DNA from 4 places in the Mesorhizobium sp. USDA 4132 genome. Region 3 is predicted to be linked to each of the others. Evidence: riboswitches for the same ligand, from Rfam matches in the RefSeq annotation. Region 3 holds a riboswitch; each other region holds the start of a gene.
What was found. A riboswitch is a leader RNA that binds a small molecule or an ion and turns the genes downstream of it on or off. The one in region 3 is predicted to bind thiamine pyrophosphate.
Positions count from the first base shown of each region.

Region 1 (3,866 bases), 190 kb from region 3:
CCGGCGGAGAATCCCGACGCGCAGCACTTGCCCGGGTCATGGCGCCCGAGCCGGACATCCTGATGCTCGACGAGCCGACCAACCATCTCGACCTGCCGACCATCGAATGGCTGGAAGACGAGTTGCGCAAGACGAGAAGCGCGCTCGTGGTGATCTCGCACGATAGGCGCTTCCTCGAAAAAGTCTCGAATGCCACCGTCTGGCTCGATCGCGGTACATCACGACGCCTCAACCGCGGTTTCGGCGAATTCGAAGCCTGGCGCGACGAGGTGTTGGAGGCGGAAGAGCTGGAGCAGCACAAGCTCGGCAAGGCAATCGAGCGCGAGGAGCACTGGCTGCGCTACGGCGTCACCGCCCGCCGCAAGCGCAACATGCGCCGCCTCGGCGAATTGCAGACGATGCGCGGCAATTACCGTGGCCACAAGGGGCCGCAGGGCACGGTGCAGGCGAGCGTCAGCGAGGGCCGCGAATCCGGCAAGCTGGTCATCGAGGCCGAAAACATCACCAAGAGCTACGACGAGCGGATCATCGTCGCGCCGTTCTCGATCCGCGTGCATCGCGGCGACTGCATCGGTCTCGTCGGCCCGAACGGCGCCGGCAAGACCACGCTGCTGAAGATGCTGACCGGCCAGCTGGCGCCTGACACCGGCACCGTCAAACTCGGCACCAACCTCGAAATCGCCACGCTCGACCAGAAGCGCGAGGATCTGAACCCCGAGGACACGCTGTCCCACTATCTGACGGACGGACGCGGCGAGACGCTGCTTGTCAACGGCGAGCAGCGGCATGTCGCAGGTTACATGAAGGACTTCCTGTTCCAGCCGGAGCAGATCAGGACGCCGATCAAGAACCTGTCGGGCGGCGAGCGCGCCCGGCTGATGCTCGCCCGCATCATGGCGCGGCCTTCCAACCTACTGATACTGGACGAACCGACCAACGACCTCGACATCGAGACGCTGGACCTGCTGCAGGAAATCGTCGCCGGCTATTCCGGCACCGTCATCCTCGTCAGCCACGACCGCGACTTCCTCGACCGCACCGTGACCTCAACCATCGCCCCCGCCAATCCGGACGCACCGGACGGCCGCTGGATCGAATATGCCGGCGGCTACACGGATATGCTGGCGCAGCGGAAGGGTGCGTTGGAGGAAAGGCGCCGCACGGAAAAAGCTGACAGGGCAAAAACCGATACCGCGGCTTCGGTTTCCGGCACGTCCAAGGGCAAAGGCAAACTTTCCTTCAAGCAGAAATTCGCGCTCGAGAACCTGCCTAAGGAAATGGCGAAAGCCGAAGCCGAGATCGTCGCCCGCGAGAAGAAGATGGCCGACCCCAACCTCTTCACCAAGGATCCCGCGGCCTTCAACAAACTGGCCGCGGAGATGGAAAAGCTGCGCCAAAGCATCAGCAAAATGGAAGAAGAATGGCTGGAACTCGAAATGCTGCGTGAGGAAATTGAAGGCTAATTTGCGATTTGTTAAGCTTAACAAATAGTTAGCTGAAAAAATATTTGTCGCGGAGCGGAACATATGATGTCGCGGGGCGTTCTGGGTGTGAACATTGGTCGAAATGTCCCGGGGACGGATCGGCCTGCCCGGAACCGATCAACCGAATGGGGACATCCAATGCTGACAAATGTTACGCGTCGTCGGCTGGCCACTGAGGCGATGAATCAAAGAGTTATGATTGTCGAAGACGAGTTTCTGATCGCGCTCGATGTTGCCGAGACGATCGAAGCCATGGGCCTGAAAGTCGCTGGTTTTGCCAATGCCCGCAAACACGCCCTGGCGCTCGCCGCCTATGCCGATATCGCCCTGGTCGATGTCAATCTTTCGGACGGCCGGACTGGCCCGGAGATCGGCCGGGAGCTTGCCGAGCAATATGGCATCACCGTCGTCTTCATGACCGGTAATCCGGAGGATGTGGAGGACGGTGTCAAAGGCTCGCTCGGCGTCCTCACCAAACCGGTTATGCCTGACGTAGTTGAGAAGACGATCGACTACGCCGTTGCCAATCGGCTCGGCGGCATGGCCATCGTCCCGCGTGAACTGAAAGTGTTTCCGCAAAACCACTGAGCAATGAATCACCGAGCCATGTTGCTCCCGCCGAATGCGCCTTGAGCCGGCCGCAGACCGCCTCTTGCCAGCCATTCGCCTCGCCGCTAAATCTGATCCTGCTCTAACGGGGTGCCGCACGTTTTGGTGCGGCTGAGAGGCCTCTGGCCAACCCGCGGAACCTGATCCGGTTAACACCGGCGGAGGGATTAGACGGCTCTTCATCAGCGCCTATTCCCCTTTGTCACCAAACGAGGAGACGCTGATGCGCAGCACCATTCTTTCGATATTCGCGGCCGCTGCCGCCCTTTCCCTTTCCGCGCCGGCCGAAGCGCAGCAAAAGACGCTGACCGTCTACACCTATGAGAGCTTCATCTCTGATTGGGGTCCAGGGCCCAAGGTCAAGGAAACCTTCGAGAAGACCTGCGCCTGCAAGCTCAATTTCGTCGGCGTCGCCGACGGTGTGGCGCTTCTGACCCGCCTGAAACTGGAAGGCAAAGGCACCGACGCCGATATCGTGCTCGGCCTCGATACCAACCTGATCTCCGAGGCGAAGGCGACCGGTCTGTTCGAGCCGCACGGGCTCGACGCCGCCGCGGCCAAGGTCCCCGGCAATTACAGCGACGACACCTTCATCCCCTACGACTACGGCCATTTCGCCGTTGTCTACGATACCCAGGCGATGAAGAACCCGCCGAGAAGCCTCAAGGAGTTGGTAGACGGCGATCCGGCGCAGAAGATCGCCATCGAGGACCCGCGCACGTCGACACCCGGCCTCGGCCTGCTCCTCTGGGTGAAATCGGTCTATGGCGACCAGGCGCCGGAGGCCTGGGCCAAGCTCAGGAAACGCGTGTTGACCGTTACGCCAGGCTGGTCGGAGGCCTATGGCCTGTTCACCAAGGGCGAAGTGCCGATGGTGTTTTCCTACACGACTTCGCCAGCCTATCACGTGATCGAGGAGAAGACGGACCGCTACCAGGCTGCCTCCTTCTCCGAAGGCCATTACATCCAGATCGAAGTCGCCGGTATGTTGAAGGGGGCGAAGGAAAAGGATCTGGCGAAACAGTTCCTGAAATTCATGGTTTCGCCGGCCTTCCAGGACATCATCCCGACCACCAACTGGATGATGCCAGCCGCCAAGACCTCGCAGCCGCTCCCGGACGCATTCAACAAACTGGTGCAGCCGACGAAAACTTTCCTGATGGGGTCGGACGAGGTGGCCAAGAACCGGCAGGCCTGGATCGACGAATGGCTGACCGCCATGAGCCTGAACTGATCCCATGCTGACGAGGGCCGAGCGAAGACGCGGGATAGGTTGGGGGCTGCTGAGCATCGCCGGCATCGCCCTCTTCGTCGGCATCGCGGTTGCCGCCCTTCTCTCCTGGGACACCGGCAACACCCAAAGCCGGCTGTTCACCGCCTATACCTGGCGGATCCTGCGTTTCACCCTTCTGCAGGCGGTTCTTTCGACACTGCTGTCGGTCGTCTTCGCCCTTCCCGTCGCACTCGCGCTTGCACGCCGGCCGCGCTTTCCGGGCCGTGTATGGGTCATCCGGCTCATGGCATTGCCGATGGGCCTGCCGGTGCTGATCGGCGCGCTCGGCCTGATCGGCATCTGGGGCCGGCAAGGGGTGATGAACAGCCTGCTATTGAAACTCGGCTTAGAACATCCGGTCAGCATTTACGGGCTTTCCGGCATATTGCTCGCACATGTGTTCTTCAACCTGCCGCTCGCCGCGAGACTGCTGCTTGCCGCGCTGGAGCGCCTGCCGGCGGAATACTGGCTGCTCTCCTCCAGCCTCGGGATGAAACCCT
Region 1 covers NZ_JBWCCP010000001.1:4,223,095-4,226,960, forward strand. The annotation lists gene ACZ9IU_RS21120 (ABC-F family ATP-binding cassette domain-containing protein) at 1-1,463, shown strand, start outside; gene ACZ9IU_RS21125 (response regulator) at 1,623-2,072, shown strand; TPP riboswitch at 2,170-2,277, shown strand; gene thiB (thiamine ABC transporter substrate binding subunit) at 2,317-3,327, shown strand; gene thiP (thiamine/thiamine pyrophosphate ABC transporter permease ThiP) at 3,332-3,866, shown strand, end outside.
Region 1: it holds a riboswitch for thiamine pyrophosphate, as region 3 does, so the genes downstream of both, thiB (thiamine ABC transporter substrate binding subunit) here and thiC (phosphomethylpyrimidine synthase ThiC) in region 3, are expected to answer to the same signal.

Region 2 (3,866 bases), on a different contig from region 3:
GATCATCACCGGATCGAGCACGATCGGCACGGTATCGCGATAAGGGTGCAGCACGTCGGCAACCGCCTCGGCGATCTCGGCATTGGCGATCATGCCGATCTTCACCGCATCGACGCGCACGTCGAGAAAGATGGTGCGGATCTGGTTTGCGACGAAGGCGGCGGGCACCGCATGCACGCCGGTGACCCCTTGGGTATTCTGGGCGGTCAGCGCGGTCAGCGCCGCCATGCCATAGGTGCCGCGGGCCGCAAAGGTTTTCAGATCCGCCTGGATGCCGGCGCCGCCGGAAGGGTCCGAACCGGCGATCGACAGGACGTTTTTGATGCTCATGCGCGTGCCCTTTCGATTTCCGCGGCAATTCGGCGGGCGGCGGCTTCCGGATCGGGCTGGCCGCAGATGGCGGACACGACCGCGAGGCCCTTTGCGCCGGCGGCGAGTGCCGGGCCGGCATGTTGCGCCTTGACGCCGCCGATCGCGACTGCCGGAACCGGCGCCATGGTGACGATGCGCGCAAGCCCGTCGAAACCGATCGGTTGTTTATGGTCGGGCTTCGTATTGGTCGCAAACACCGGACCGATGCCGACATAATCGACGATCGACGAATCCACTCGCCGCGCCAGGTCCTCGGTCTCGACCGAAAGGCCGAGGATCATGCCATGGCCGGCACGCTGCCGCGCTATCACTGCCGCCATGTCGCTCTGGCCGACATGCAGGCCTTCGGCGCCGATCGCGATTGCTGCCTCCACGTCGTCGTTGATGATCAGGGGCACGCCGGTTCCGGAAAGTACCGCCTTCAGCGCCCGGCCGGTTTCGATCATTTTTGCCGTGTCCGCCTGCTTGTCGCGCAGCTGGACCATGGTGGTGCCGCCGGCGACGGCAAGCCTTGCCGTCTCGACCATGCCGATCTCGCGGCAGAGATCGGGATCGAGGACGAGGTAGACGGAAAGGTCGAAGGTTTTGGTCATGCTGCGACGACCCTTGCCTGGGCATCGAGCGTCTCGCCGGTCAGCGCCGCGAGGCGGTCGAGGAAGATCGGCGAGAAGAAGCCGGGACCGGAGGCGGTGAAGGCCGCTTCCTCGCCCGCGACCGCGAACATCGCGAGTGCGGCGACCGTCGCCTCGAAGGGATCGTCCGTGCTTGCCGCAAAGGCGCCGACCAGGCAGGTGAGCGAGCAGCCGAGCGCGGTCACCCGCGGCATCAGGGCGGAGCCGCCGAGGATGCGGACCGAACGCCGGCCGTCGGTGACGAAATCCACCTCGCCGGTAACAGCCACCACGCAGGCCTGCTGCCGGGCGATGGCGATGGCCGAGCTTTCGGCTGCCGCGACGCTGTCGCCGCTGTCGACGCCATGGCCGCTCGACTGGCTGCCGGCCAGCGCGATGATTTCCGAGGCGTTGCCGCGAATGACCGTGGGCCTCAGTTCCATCAGCTCGGCGAGTGCGGCGCGGCGATAGGCGGTGGCGTAATGGGCGACGGGGTCGAGCACCCATGGCTTGCCGGCGTTTGTGGCGGAGGCGGCCGCGGCCTTCATGCCGGCCAGGAAGTCCGGCGACAGGGTGCCGATATTGACCGTCAGGGCCGCAGCGATGCGGGCGAACTCGCCGGCTTCTTCCTTGGTATGCACCATGGCGGGCGAGGCGCCGGCCGCCAGCATCACATTGGCGGCGATATTCATCGCCACGAAATTGGTGATGTTCTGGACGAGCGGGTTTTTCGCTCGCATTGCCGTCAGCAGCTGGCCGGGGGTCTCTGCAAGGGTCCCAAGGGGCATTGTCGTCTGCATGTCTGCCTCGTTCGGCGGGGCAGGCGCAGGGCGCAATGTTGAACGCCCGGACGACTCCCTCCGCCAGCATGATCTGGTTCAGGTTCTAAGGGTGCTTCTCAGCCCGGTTTTGCCGGACGCCCCTGTCTTCACCATGGCTTACAGCAAAGATAATGCGCTTCGCCAGTGATTTTTTCTGATTTTGGGCCTTGCAGCTCTAGTCGCTAGAGGTTGTAGAGACGGGGCTCGATCCAATGGGAATGAGACGATGAGCACCACCACGCAGGCACGATACAAGGTTGGCGGCATGGATTGCGCCAGCTGCGCGACGAAGATCGACACCGCGGTTCGCCGCATGCCGGGCGTCGAGGACGTGTCCGTTTCGGTTGCGTCGGGCACGATGACGGTGAAGCACGACGGGTCCGGCGATCTCGGCGCGATCGAGAAGAAGGTCGTGGGGCTTGGGTATTCGCTCAGGGCGCTGGGTCAGAAGGCCGGTGAGGATGCGCGGCGGCGCGGTGTCGAGGGCTTACCCCCCTCTGCCCTGCCGGGCATCTCCCCCTCAAGGGGGGAGATCGGCCAGCCGCACGACCACCATCACGCCCACGACGGCGGGCACGATCATTCCCACCACGACCGCGGCACGACGGAAATCGAAGGCCTGCACGGCCATGATCACGGGCCGATGGATGGGCCGTGGTGGAAATCCGCCAAGGGCCGCCTGACCATCCTGGTCGGCATTGCGTTGGCGGTGGCTTACGGGATCGGCCATCTCCTCCCGGCCTATGACACCTATATCTTCACCGCCGCAATGCTGATCGGCCTCGTGCCGATCGCCCGCCGCGCCATTATGGCAGCACTCGCTGGCACGCCGTTTTCGATCGAGATGCTGATGACGATCGCCGCCGTCGGCGCCGTTGTCATCAATGCGTCGGAAGAGGCCGCCGCCGTGGTTTTCCTCTTCCTCATCGGCGAATTGCTGGAAGGGGTCGCGGCCGGCAAGGCGCGCCAAAGCATCCAGAGTCTGACGGCGCTGGTGCCGAAAAACGCGCTGCTCGAAGAAAACGGCCAGACCCGCGAAGTACCGGCCGATCGCCTTGCCGTCGGCGCGATCATCCTCGTGCGTCCCGGCGACCGCATTTCGGCGGACGGCGTCATCATCGCCGGCGAGAGCGCGATCGACGAAGCGCCGGTGACGGGCGAAAGCACGCCGGTTGCCAAGGGCATCGACGACGCGGTTTTTGCCGGCACGATCAACGGCGATGCCGCCTTGCGGATTCGCGTCACCGCGGCTGCCGAGGACAACACCATCGCCCGCGTCGTGCGGCTGGTCGAGGAGGCGCAGGAGAGCAAGGCCCCGACCGAGCGCTTCATCGACCGGTTCTCGCGGTATTACACGCCGGGCGTCGTGGTGGTTGCGGCTCTGGTCGCCATCCTGCCGCCGCTTATGGCCGGTGCGTCCTGGAGCGAGTGGGTCTACAAGGGCCTGGCGATCCTGTTGATCGGCTGCCCCTGCGCGCTGGTCATCTCGACGCCTGCCGCAATTGCCGCATCGCTCTCGTCAGGCGCCCGCCGCGGCCTGCTGATGAAGGGTGGCGCGGTGCTGGAGACGCTCGGCAAGATCACAGCCGTCGCGCTCGACAAGACCGGCACGCTGACGGCCGGCAGGCCCCAGGTGACCGATGTAATCGCCTTCGGCCGCAATGCGGAAGACGTGCTGCGCTTTGCCGCCGCGCTCGAAACGGGCTCCAGCCATCCGCTCGCCGTCGCTATCCTTGCCAAGGCTGCCGATGATGAGGTCGAGATTCCGACCGCGACGGATGCCAGGGCGCTCGGCGGCAAGGGTGTCACGGCGACGGTCGAAGGCCAGGAGGTGTTTTTCGGTTCGCCCAAGGCAGCGGCCGAGCGGGTCTCGCTGCCGATGGCGCATTCCCGCCGGATCACCGGCCTCAACGACGAGGGCAAGACCGTCTCGGTGCTGATCGTCGGCGGGGTCCTGGCCGGTGCCATCGCCATGCGCGACGAACCGCGTCCCGACGCTAGGGCCGGTCTGAAGGCGCTGACCGATGCCGGCATCAGGACCGTGATGCTGACCGGCGACAAT
Region 2 covers NZ_JBWCCP010000002.1:17,808-21,673, reverse strand. The annotation lists gene thiD (bifunctional hydroxymethylpyrimidine kinase/phosphomethylpyrimidine kinase) at 1-330, opposite strand, end outside; gene thiE (thiamine phosphate synthase) at 327-965, opposite strand; gene thiM (hydroxyethylthiazole kinase) at 962-1,783, opposite strand; TPP riboswitch at 1,822-1,917, opposite strand; gene ACZ9IU_RS22840 (heavy metal translocating P-type ATPase) at 2,031-3,866, shown strand, end outside.
Region 2: it holds a riboswitch for thiamine pyrophosphate, as region 3 does, so the genes downstream of both, thiM (hydroxyethylthiazole kinase) here and thiC (phosphomethylpyrimidine synthase ThiC) in region 3, are expected to answer to the same signal.

Region 3 (3,866 bases):
ACGAGCAGCATGGTCGACGTATTGCCGAGAATGCGGTCGTTGGAAATCATCAGCTGGGCGGAGTGCGCGTCGCGAAGATGCCGTCCGAGACTATAGGGCGTACCGTTCTTGTAGCCCATGATGCCGCAGATGATCATCGTCTGGTTGATGATGGTCAGGATCGTCTCGGAAGAGGCGAGCTTGATATTGTTCATGGCGATCGAAAAGGCCATGGACGACAGTTTGTCGGGATCGTGTTTCGCATCCGCGTAGGTCTTGAGGCCCGACAGGATATTGCCCTTGAGCAGCTGCAGCAGGTTCGACGCTTCGGCGAGCCTCAGCGCGCCGGGCGGCTGGGTGCCGCCCGCCTTGCGGGCCGCGGCGCGCACGAAAGCCTGGGCGCGCAGGACCGCGTCGGCGGCAATGCCGTACCAGACAGCACTCCAGAGGAGATGCGAGGTAGCGAGCATCGACTGCGCCGCGATTTCGGCGAACGGTTTCGGGAAAATCTGGACCGAAGGTGCTTCGCCATTGAAGAGGAAGCCGTCGGAGCAGGTGCCGCGCATGCCGAGCGTATCCCAGTCGACGGTCTTCTGTAGGGTATATTGGCCCTGTTTGAAGACGGTCATGACCTGGTCGGTCGGGGCGGCCTTCTCGTTCGAGCGCGAGGTGATCATGATGACATCGGCGTGGGCGCCATAGGAAATCACCGTCGCGTCCTTGGTCAGCCGGCAGGTGTCGCCGTCGACCTCGATGGCGCAGATCGAGTTGCGCATATTGCCGCCGATGCCGGCCTCGGTCGTCGCGGAGGCGACGAGAAGCTGGCGGTCGGCGAGCTCGCGCATGAAATCCATGTGCCAGGCGCTGTCGGCCCCGTGCACCACGAGGCTCGAAACCTTGATCTGGTGCATGGCGAAAACCATGGCGCTCGAGGCACAGGACTGTCCCAGGATGGCGCAGACCTCGGCAATCTCGGTGATGGAAGCACCCTCGCCGCCGAATGCGACCGGGATCTGGATGCCGATGAGGCGCTCGGCCTTCATTGCATCGACCGCTTCGCGGGGGAAGCGGCCGTCATGGTCGACGCGTTCGGCGAATTCAGCCGCCACGGCCGCCACGCGGTGAGCGCGGGCGCTGAGGCTCATGTCGGCGGCAAAGACGGGAAGGTTCATCTCAGGCGGCCTCGGAGGCTTTCAAGATGTGGGAAACCGTCTGCTCGATCGCCGCGATGCTGGCGAAGGACTTGCGGTTCAAAAGGCTATCCGGGAATTCGATGTCGAAGGCCTCTTCCAGGCCCAGCATCAGCTGCACCGATGCGAAGGAGGAAAGCCCGGCTGCATAAAGATCGGCAGCGTCTTCCAGCTCCGTCACGGCGACCGGAAGGCCGCCCACCCGTGTCAGCAATCCGCGAATGGTCTCGTTCATCTCGACATCTCCCGATCGTTCGAATTCTGCGCTCATCGCTAGGGACGTTATCGCGCAAGATAGCATAAGATTCCGGTAATAAACGTCATCAATTTGGAGCTGCGGGATTCGTTAAAACTCGACCTATCGACGCAGGCAGGGACCGGCTTGACATGCGCGATCGGCAGGTTTCTGATGGCCGCATTCACCAGGGGGGTCCCGTCAAGGGGCTGAGATACTGCTGGTCGGGCCGGTTTGGCCGCCCGAGGCGCAGTGACCCGTTGAACCTGATCCAGTTCATACTGGCGTAGGGACGGTGCGAGCGCTGCGGCAGCGAGGGCGGGAAACCGTCCTTCGGATTCCAACGTGTTCTTCCATCATTCCAACTCTGGAACTGGGTCTCCAAACGTCAAACCTTGGAGCCTCGAACCATGAATATTGCGACCACCAAGCTCACCCCGGTCGTCACCACCGGCCCGCTTCCCGCCTCCACGAAAGTCCTGAAAGCGGGAACGATCCATCCGGACATCCGCGTGCCGATGCGGCAGATCGCATTGCATCCGACCTCCGGCGAACCTCCGGTGACCGTCTACGATTCCTCCGGCCCCTATACCGTCGAAGGTGCCGCGATCAGCATCGATGCCGGCCTGCCGCGCCTGCGCGAAGACTGGATTTCGGCCCGTGGCGATGTCGAGGCCTATGAGGGCCGGATCGTCAGGCCGGAGGACAATGGCTTCGTCTCCGGCGACCGGCTGACGCCGGAATTCCCGGTCCGCAACCAGCCTTTCAAGGCCAAGGCTGGCAGGGCCGTCACCCAGCTTGCCTATGCGCGGGCCGGCATCATCACGCCGGAGATGGAATTCGTCGCCATCCGCGAAAACCTCGGCCGGCAGGCGGCCAGGGAACCGCTCGTCCGCGACGGCGAAAGTTTCGGCGCCCATGTGCCGGATTTCGTGACGCCGGAATTCGTTCGCCGCGAAGTCGCGGAAGGCCGGGCGATCATTCCCGCCAACATCAACCACCCCGAATCCGAACCGATGATCATCGGTCGGAATTTCCTGGTGAAGATCAATGCCAATATCGGCAATTCGGCCGTCACCTCGTCCATGGCGGAGGAGGTCGAGAAGATGGTCTGGGCGATCCGCTGGGGCGCCGATACGGTCATGGATCTGTCGACCGGCCGCAACATCCACAATATCCGCGACTGGATCATCCGCAATTCACCTGTTCCGATCGGCACGGTGCCGCTCTACCAGGCGCTCGAAAAGGTGAACGGCATTGCCGAGGACCTGACCTGGGAGGTCTATCGCGATACGCTGATCGAACAGGCGGAACAGGGCGTCGACTATTTCACCATCCACGCGGGCGTGCGGCTCGCCTATATTCCGCTCACCGTCAATCGCGTCACCGGCATCGTTTCCCGTGGCGGCTCGATCATGGCCAAATGGTGCCTGCATCACCACAAGGAGAGTTTCCTCTACGAGCACTTTGAGGAAATCTGCGACATCGCCCGCGCCTACGACGTCTCGTTCTCGCTCGGCGACGGTCTTCGCCCGGGTTCGATCGCCGATGCCAACGACGCGGCGCAGTTTGCGGAACTGGAAACGCTCGGCGAGCTGACGAAGATCGCCTGGGCGAAGGATTGCCAGGTGATGATCGAAGGCCCCGGCCATGTGCCGATGCACAAGATCAAGGCGAACATGGACAAGCAGCTCGCGGTCTGCGGCGAGGCGCCATTCTATACGCTCGGGCCGCTGACCACCGATATTGCGCCGGGTTACGACCACATCACGTCCGGCATCGGGGCTGCGATGATCGGCTGGTTCGGCACCGCCATGCTCTGCTACGTGACGCCCAAGGAACATCTCGGCCTGCCGGACCGCAACGACGTCAAGGTGGGCGTCATCACCTACAAGATCGCCGCGCATGCCGCCGATCTTGCCAAAGGCCATCCGGCCGCCCAGGTGCGTGACGACGCGCTGTCGCGCGCCCGCTTCGAGTTCCGCTGGGAGGACCAGTTCAACCTCTCGCTCGATCCGGAAACGGCCCGTTCGATGCATGACGAGACGTTGCCCAAGGAGGCGCACAAGGTGGCGCATTTCTGCTCCATGTGCGGCCCGAAATTCTGTTCGATGCGGATTTCCCACGATATCCGCGCCGAAGCGCAGAAAGAGGGTCTGGAAGCCATGGCTGCGAAATATCGAGATGGCGGTGACCTTTATATGCCGGTCGAGAAGGGATGATCAACTTCACGACCCCTGCCGGTCGCAGCCGGCAGGGGTCGCTCGAACGTCAGAGCGCCATGCCCCCCGACACCTCGATGCGCTGGGCATTGACCCAGCGGTTGTCCTCGGACAGCAGCGAGGCGACCATCGGGCCAATATCATCCGGCTCGCCGGCACGGCCAAGTGCGGTCATCTCGGCGACGCGCCTGTTGATCTCCGGGTTGTCGCGCACCATGCCGCCGCTGAAATCGGTCATGA
Region 3 covers NZ_JBWCCP010000001.1:4,413,310-4,417,175, reverse strand. The annotation lists gene ACZ9IU_RS21910 (acyl-CoA dehydrogenase family protein) at 1-1,151, opposite strand, end outside; gene ACZ9IU_RS21905 (acyl carrier protein) at 1,153-1,404, opposite strand; TPP riboswitch at 1,584-1,715, shown strand; gene thiC (phosphomethylpyrimidine synthase ThiC) at 1,815-3,626, shown strand; gene ACZ9IU_RS21895 (SDR family NAD(P)-dependent oxidoreductase) at 3,676-3,866, opposite strand, start outside.

Region 4 (3,866 bases), 1.6 Mb from region 3:
GTCGGCCGGTCTCCGACGAAGCCGTCGCCAAGGAGCCGATCATCGAACTGCACAACAGCGAGCCGAAACCGTCGGTGCCGGAGATGCGTCCGACCTTGCAGTCCATCGTCATTCGCGATCCCGTGCGGTCGGGGCAGTCGGTGATCTTCCCCGAAGGTGACGTGACGATTATCGGATCGGTCGCCTCGGGAGCTGAAATCATCGCTGGTGGCTCGATCCACATTTACGGGACCCTGCGTGGCAGGGCCATGGCAGGATCGCTCGGAAACGCATCGGCACGCATTTTCTGCCGCAAGCTCGAAGCCGAGCTTTTGGCAATCGACGGCATCTACAAGATGGCGGACGACATGGCCCCAGGCCTTCGCGGACATTCAGTCCAGCTTTGGCTCGAAGGGGATTCGATCATGGCAGAGAAACTTATTTGAGCCGCAACCGGCCAGCAAACAGGAGAGCAAGATGGGGAAAGTCATCGTAGTCACTTCAGGCAAGGGCGGGGTTGGCAAGACGACCTCGACTGCCGCACTCGGAGCGGCTCTGGCCCAGCGAAACGAACGGGTTGTCGTCGTCGATTTTGACGTCGGGCTGCGCAACCTCGACCTCGTGATGGGCGCCGAACGTCGGGTCGTTTACGATCTGATCAACGTCATCCAGGGCGAGGCGAAGCTCTCGCAGGCACTGATCCGCGACAAGCGCCTGGAGACGCTGTTCCTGCTGCCGGCATCGCAGACGCGCGACAAGGACAACCTGACGCCCGAGGGCGTGGAGCGGGTCATTACCGAATTGAAGCGGGTCTTCGACTGGGTCATCTGCGATAGCCCTGCCGGTATCGAGAGCGGCGCCACGCTCGCCATGCGCCACGCCGACATGGCTGTGGTGGTCACCAATCCGGAAGTCTCGTCCGTCCGCGACTCGGACCGCATCATCGGTCTGCTGGATTCGAAGACGATGAAGGCCGAGCGCGGCGAGCGGATGGAAAAGCACCTGCTTTTGACGCGTTACGACGCCAACCGTGCGGAACGGGGGGACATGCTGAAGGTCGAGGACGTGCTGGAGATCCTCTCCATCCCGCTCATCGGCATCATCCCCGAAAGCATGGATGTCCTGCGCGCCTCGAATATCGGTGCGCCGGTCACCCTGGCGGACGCACGCAGCGCACCGGCCATGGCCTATTTCGATGCCGCACGCCGGCTTGCAGGAGAAGTTCTGCCGATCACGATCCCCGGGGAAAAGCGGGGGATATTCGGCAAGATCTTCGCACGGAGGGCCGCATGACCATATTCAACCTTTTCCGCAAACAGCGCTCCGCACCCACGGCCCGCGAACGCCTGCAGGTGCTTCTCGCCCACGAACGCTCATCGAACGGCTCGGACCTCGTATCCTTGCTTCGCGAAGAAATCCTTGCGGTGATCGCCAAGCACGTGCAGGTCGACAGCGACAAGGTGCAGGTCAAGATGGACCGCGACGAGAACGTCACGATCCTCGAGATCGACGTCGAGATCCCACTGGATGCCGTCAGCCAGGCTGCCTGAGCCGGCAGCATTCGGCAAACTCGAATTTTGAAACGCGGACAACCTGGTTGTCCGCGTTTCGTATTTCGCTTTCTCGCGCGAAGGAAGACTGGCGACGCGCTGAGTGGAAACGGCCGCCAATCCGGCCCGCTTGACAGGATTGCTGAAAACCGACAGTTATCGTCGTAATTCCGAGGGGGGCATCTTGACGATGCTGAGATGGCGGTGAGCCGGACCCTTGAACCTGATCCGGGTTATGCCGGCGTAGGAACGGAAATAGGCGTCGACCGACGGCACTTTCTCTTCTCCGCTTCACCTGGGTCTCCGTGATTGACTGATCTGGAGATCGACCGATGACATCCATTCTTTCCGTGGTTCCGCGAGGATATCCGGTCCTGGCGTGCAGGTTCGACGCGTAGCATCATGCGCGCGTCCCATGCGGTCATCGGCCTCGTCCTGCTTGTCACGCTCTGGCAAGCGGGCGTCTGGCTGTTTGCTCCGCCCCACTATATTCTGCCGTCGCCTGTAGCCGTCGCGTCCGCCTTCCTGCGGCAGCCTGGTTTCCTGCTGCAGAACAGCGCCGTCACGCTGATCGAAATCGCGCTAGGCCTTGCGATCGGCGCAGGCCTCGGCATTGCCACGGCCTTCGGCGTTGCGGCGCTGCCGCGGCTTGGCCGTCTCGTCTGGCCGATGGTGCTGATCCTGCAGGCCTTTCCCGTCTTCGTACTGGCGCCGATCCTGGTTCTCTGGCTGGGCTTCGGCCTCGCCTCGAAAGTGGCGATGACGACGATCATCATCTTCTTTCCGGTCGCCTCCGCCTTTGCCGACGGCCTTCGCCGCACCGATCAGGAAATCCTCGACGCCGTCTCGCTGGAGGGCGGCAGCCATTGGCAGACGCTGGTGTCGATGCGCGTGCCGCTGGCGATCCCGAGCCTCGTTTCCGGCCTTCGGGTCGCGGCACCCCTGGCGCCGCTCGGGGCGGTCGTCGGCGAGTGGGTCGGGGCATCCGGCGGGCTCGGCTTCGTGATGGTCCAGGCCAATGCCCGCATGCAGACCGACACGGTGTTTGCAGCAATGGTCATACTCGCCATTCTCACCCTCATTTTGCGGCTTCTCATCGACCGGCTGACATCCGGTCTCGCCCCCTGGGCCAGCGAAGCCGACCCTGAATCCTCATCCGCATCAAGGAGTTCCGTCCGATCATGATCCGTATCCTCACCGCGTCCCTCATCGTGCTGGCAAGCCTTGCCACTCCGATTTCTGCGCAGGCGGCCGACAAGCTCAGCGTGCTGCTCGAATGGTTCGTCAATCCGGACCACGCGCCAATGGTCATCGCCAAAGAGCGCGGGCTGTTTGGCGATGCCAATCTCGACGTCGAGCTCATCCCGCCGTCCGATGCCTCCGCGGTGCCGCGGCTGGTTTCGGCGGGCGAGGCGGATATCGGCATCCACTACCAGCCAAACCTCTATCTCGACCACGAAGCGGGTCTGCCGCTCGTGCGGTTCGGTACCCTGGTCGAAACGCCGCTCAACACCGTCACGGTGCTGGCGGACGGTCCGATCAAGAGCCTCAAGGACCTGAAGGGCAAAAAGGTCGGCTTTTCCGTGACCGGTTTCGAGGATGCGATGCTGAAGCGCATGCTGGCTTCGGAAGGGCTTTCCAACGATGACGTGGAGCTGATCAACGTCAACTTTTCGCTGTCGCCGTCGCTGATCGGGGGCAAGGTGGATGCGACGCTTGGCGGTTTCCGCAACTTCGAGCTGACCCAGATGAAGCTGGAAGGCCATGCGGGGCGGGCGTTTTTCCCGGAAGAGCATGGGGTTCCGGCCTATGACGAGCTGATCTTCGTCACCCGCCGCGATTCTACTGGCGACAACCGGCTGCCGCGTTTCCTGCATGCGGTCGAACAGGCCTCGATCTACATCACAAATCATCCGCAGGAGGCCTGGCAGCTTTTCATCAAGGCCTATCCGAGCCTCGACGACGAGTTGAACCGCACCGCGTTCTTCGACACGCTGCCGCGTTTTGCCAAGCGTCCGGCCGCACTCGACCAGGGCCGTTACCAGCGCTTCGCCACCTTCATGAAGGAAACCGGGCTGATCAAGGCAGTGCCTCCGGTCTCCGACGTTGCTGTCGAAATCAAATAGGCCAAGTTGCTGTTATCGTTTGATTTGAGCTCCGGGGTTCGCGTAACGTGATTTTCATGCCAGACAGGCTTTCCACGTTACGTGACCCGGAGTTTGCTTGACCATCGGACTTGCCCATGCGGAACTGATCGCGGTTCTGTCCGCCGTCACCGGCGACGAGCCGCGCGTGATGACGGTACGCTCGGGAGATGCGCTGCCGTCCGGCCCTTTC
Region 4 covers NZ_JBWCCP010000001.1:2,778,038-2,781,903, reverse strand. The annotation lists gene minC (septum site-determining protein MinC) at 1-425, shown strand, start outside; gene minD (septum site-determining protein MinD) at 457-1,272, shown strand; gene minE (cell division topological specificity factor MinE) at 1,269-1,529, shown strand; TPP riboswitch at 1,693-1,796, shown strand; gene ACZ9IU_RS14120 (ABC transporter permease) at 1,932-2,714, shown strand; gene ACZ9IU_RS14115 (ABC transporter substrate-binding protein) at 2,711-3,655, shown strand; gene ACZ9IU_RS14110 (NUDIX hydrolase) at 3,753-3,866, shown strand, end outside.
Region 4: it holds a riboswitch for thiamine pyrophosphate, as region 3 does, so the genes downstream of both, ACZ9IU_RS14120 (ABC transporter permease) here and thiC (phosphomethylpyrimidine synthase ThiC) in region 3, are expected to answer to the same signal.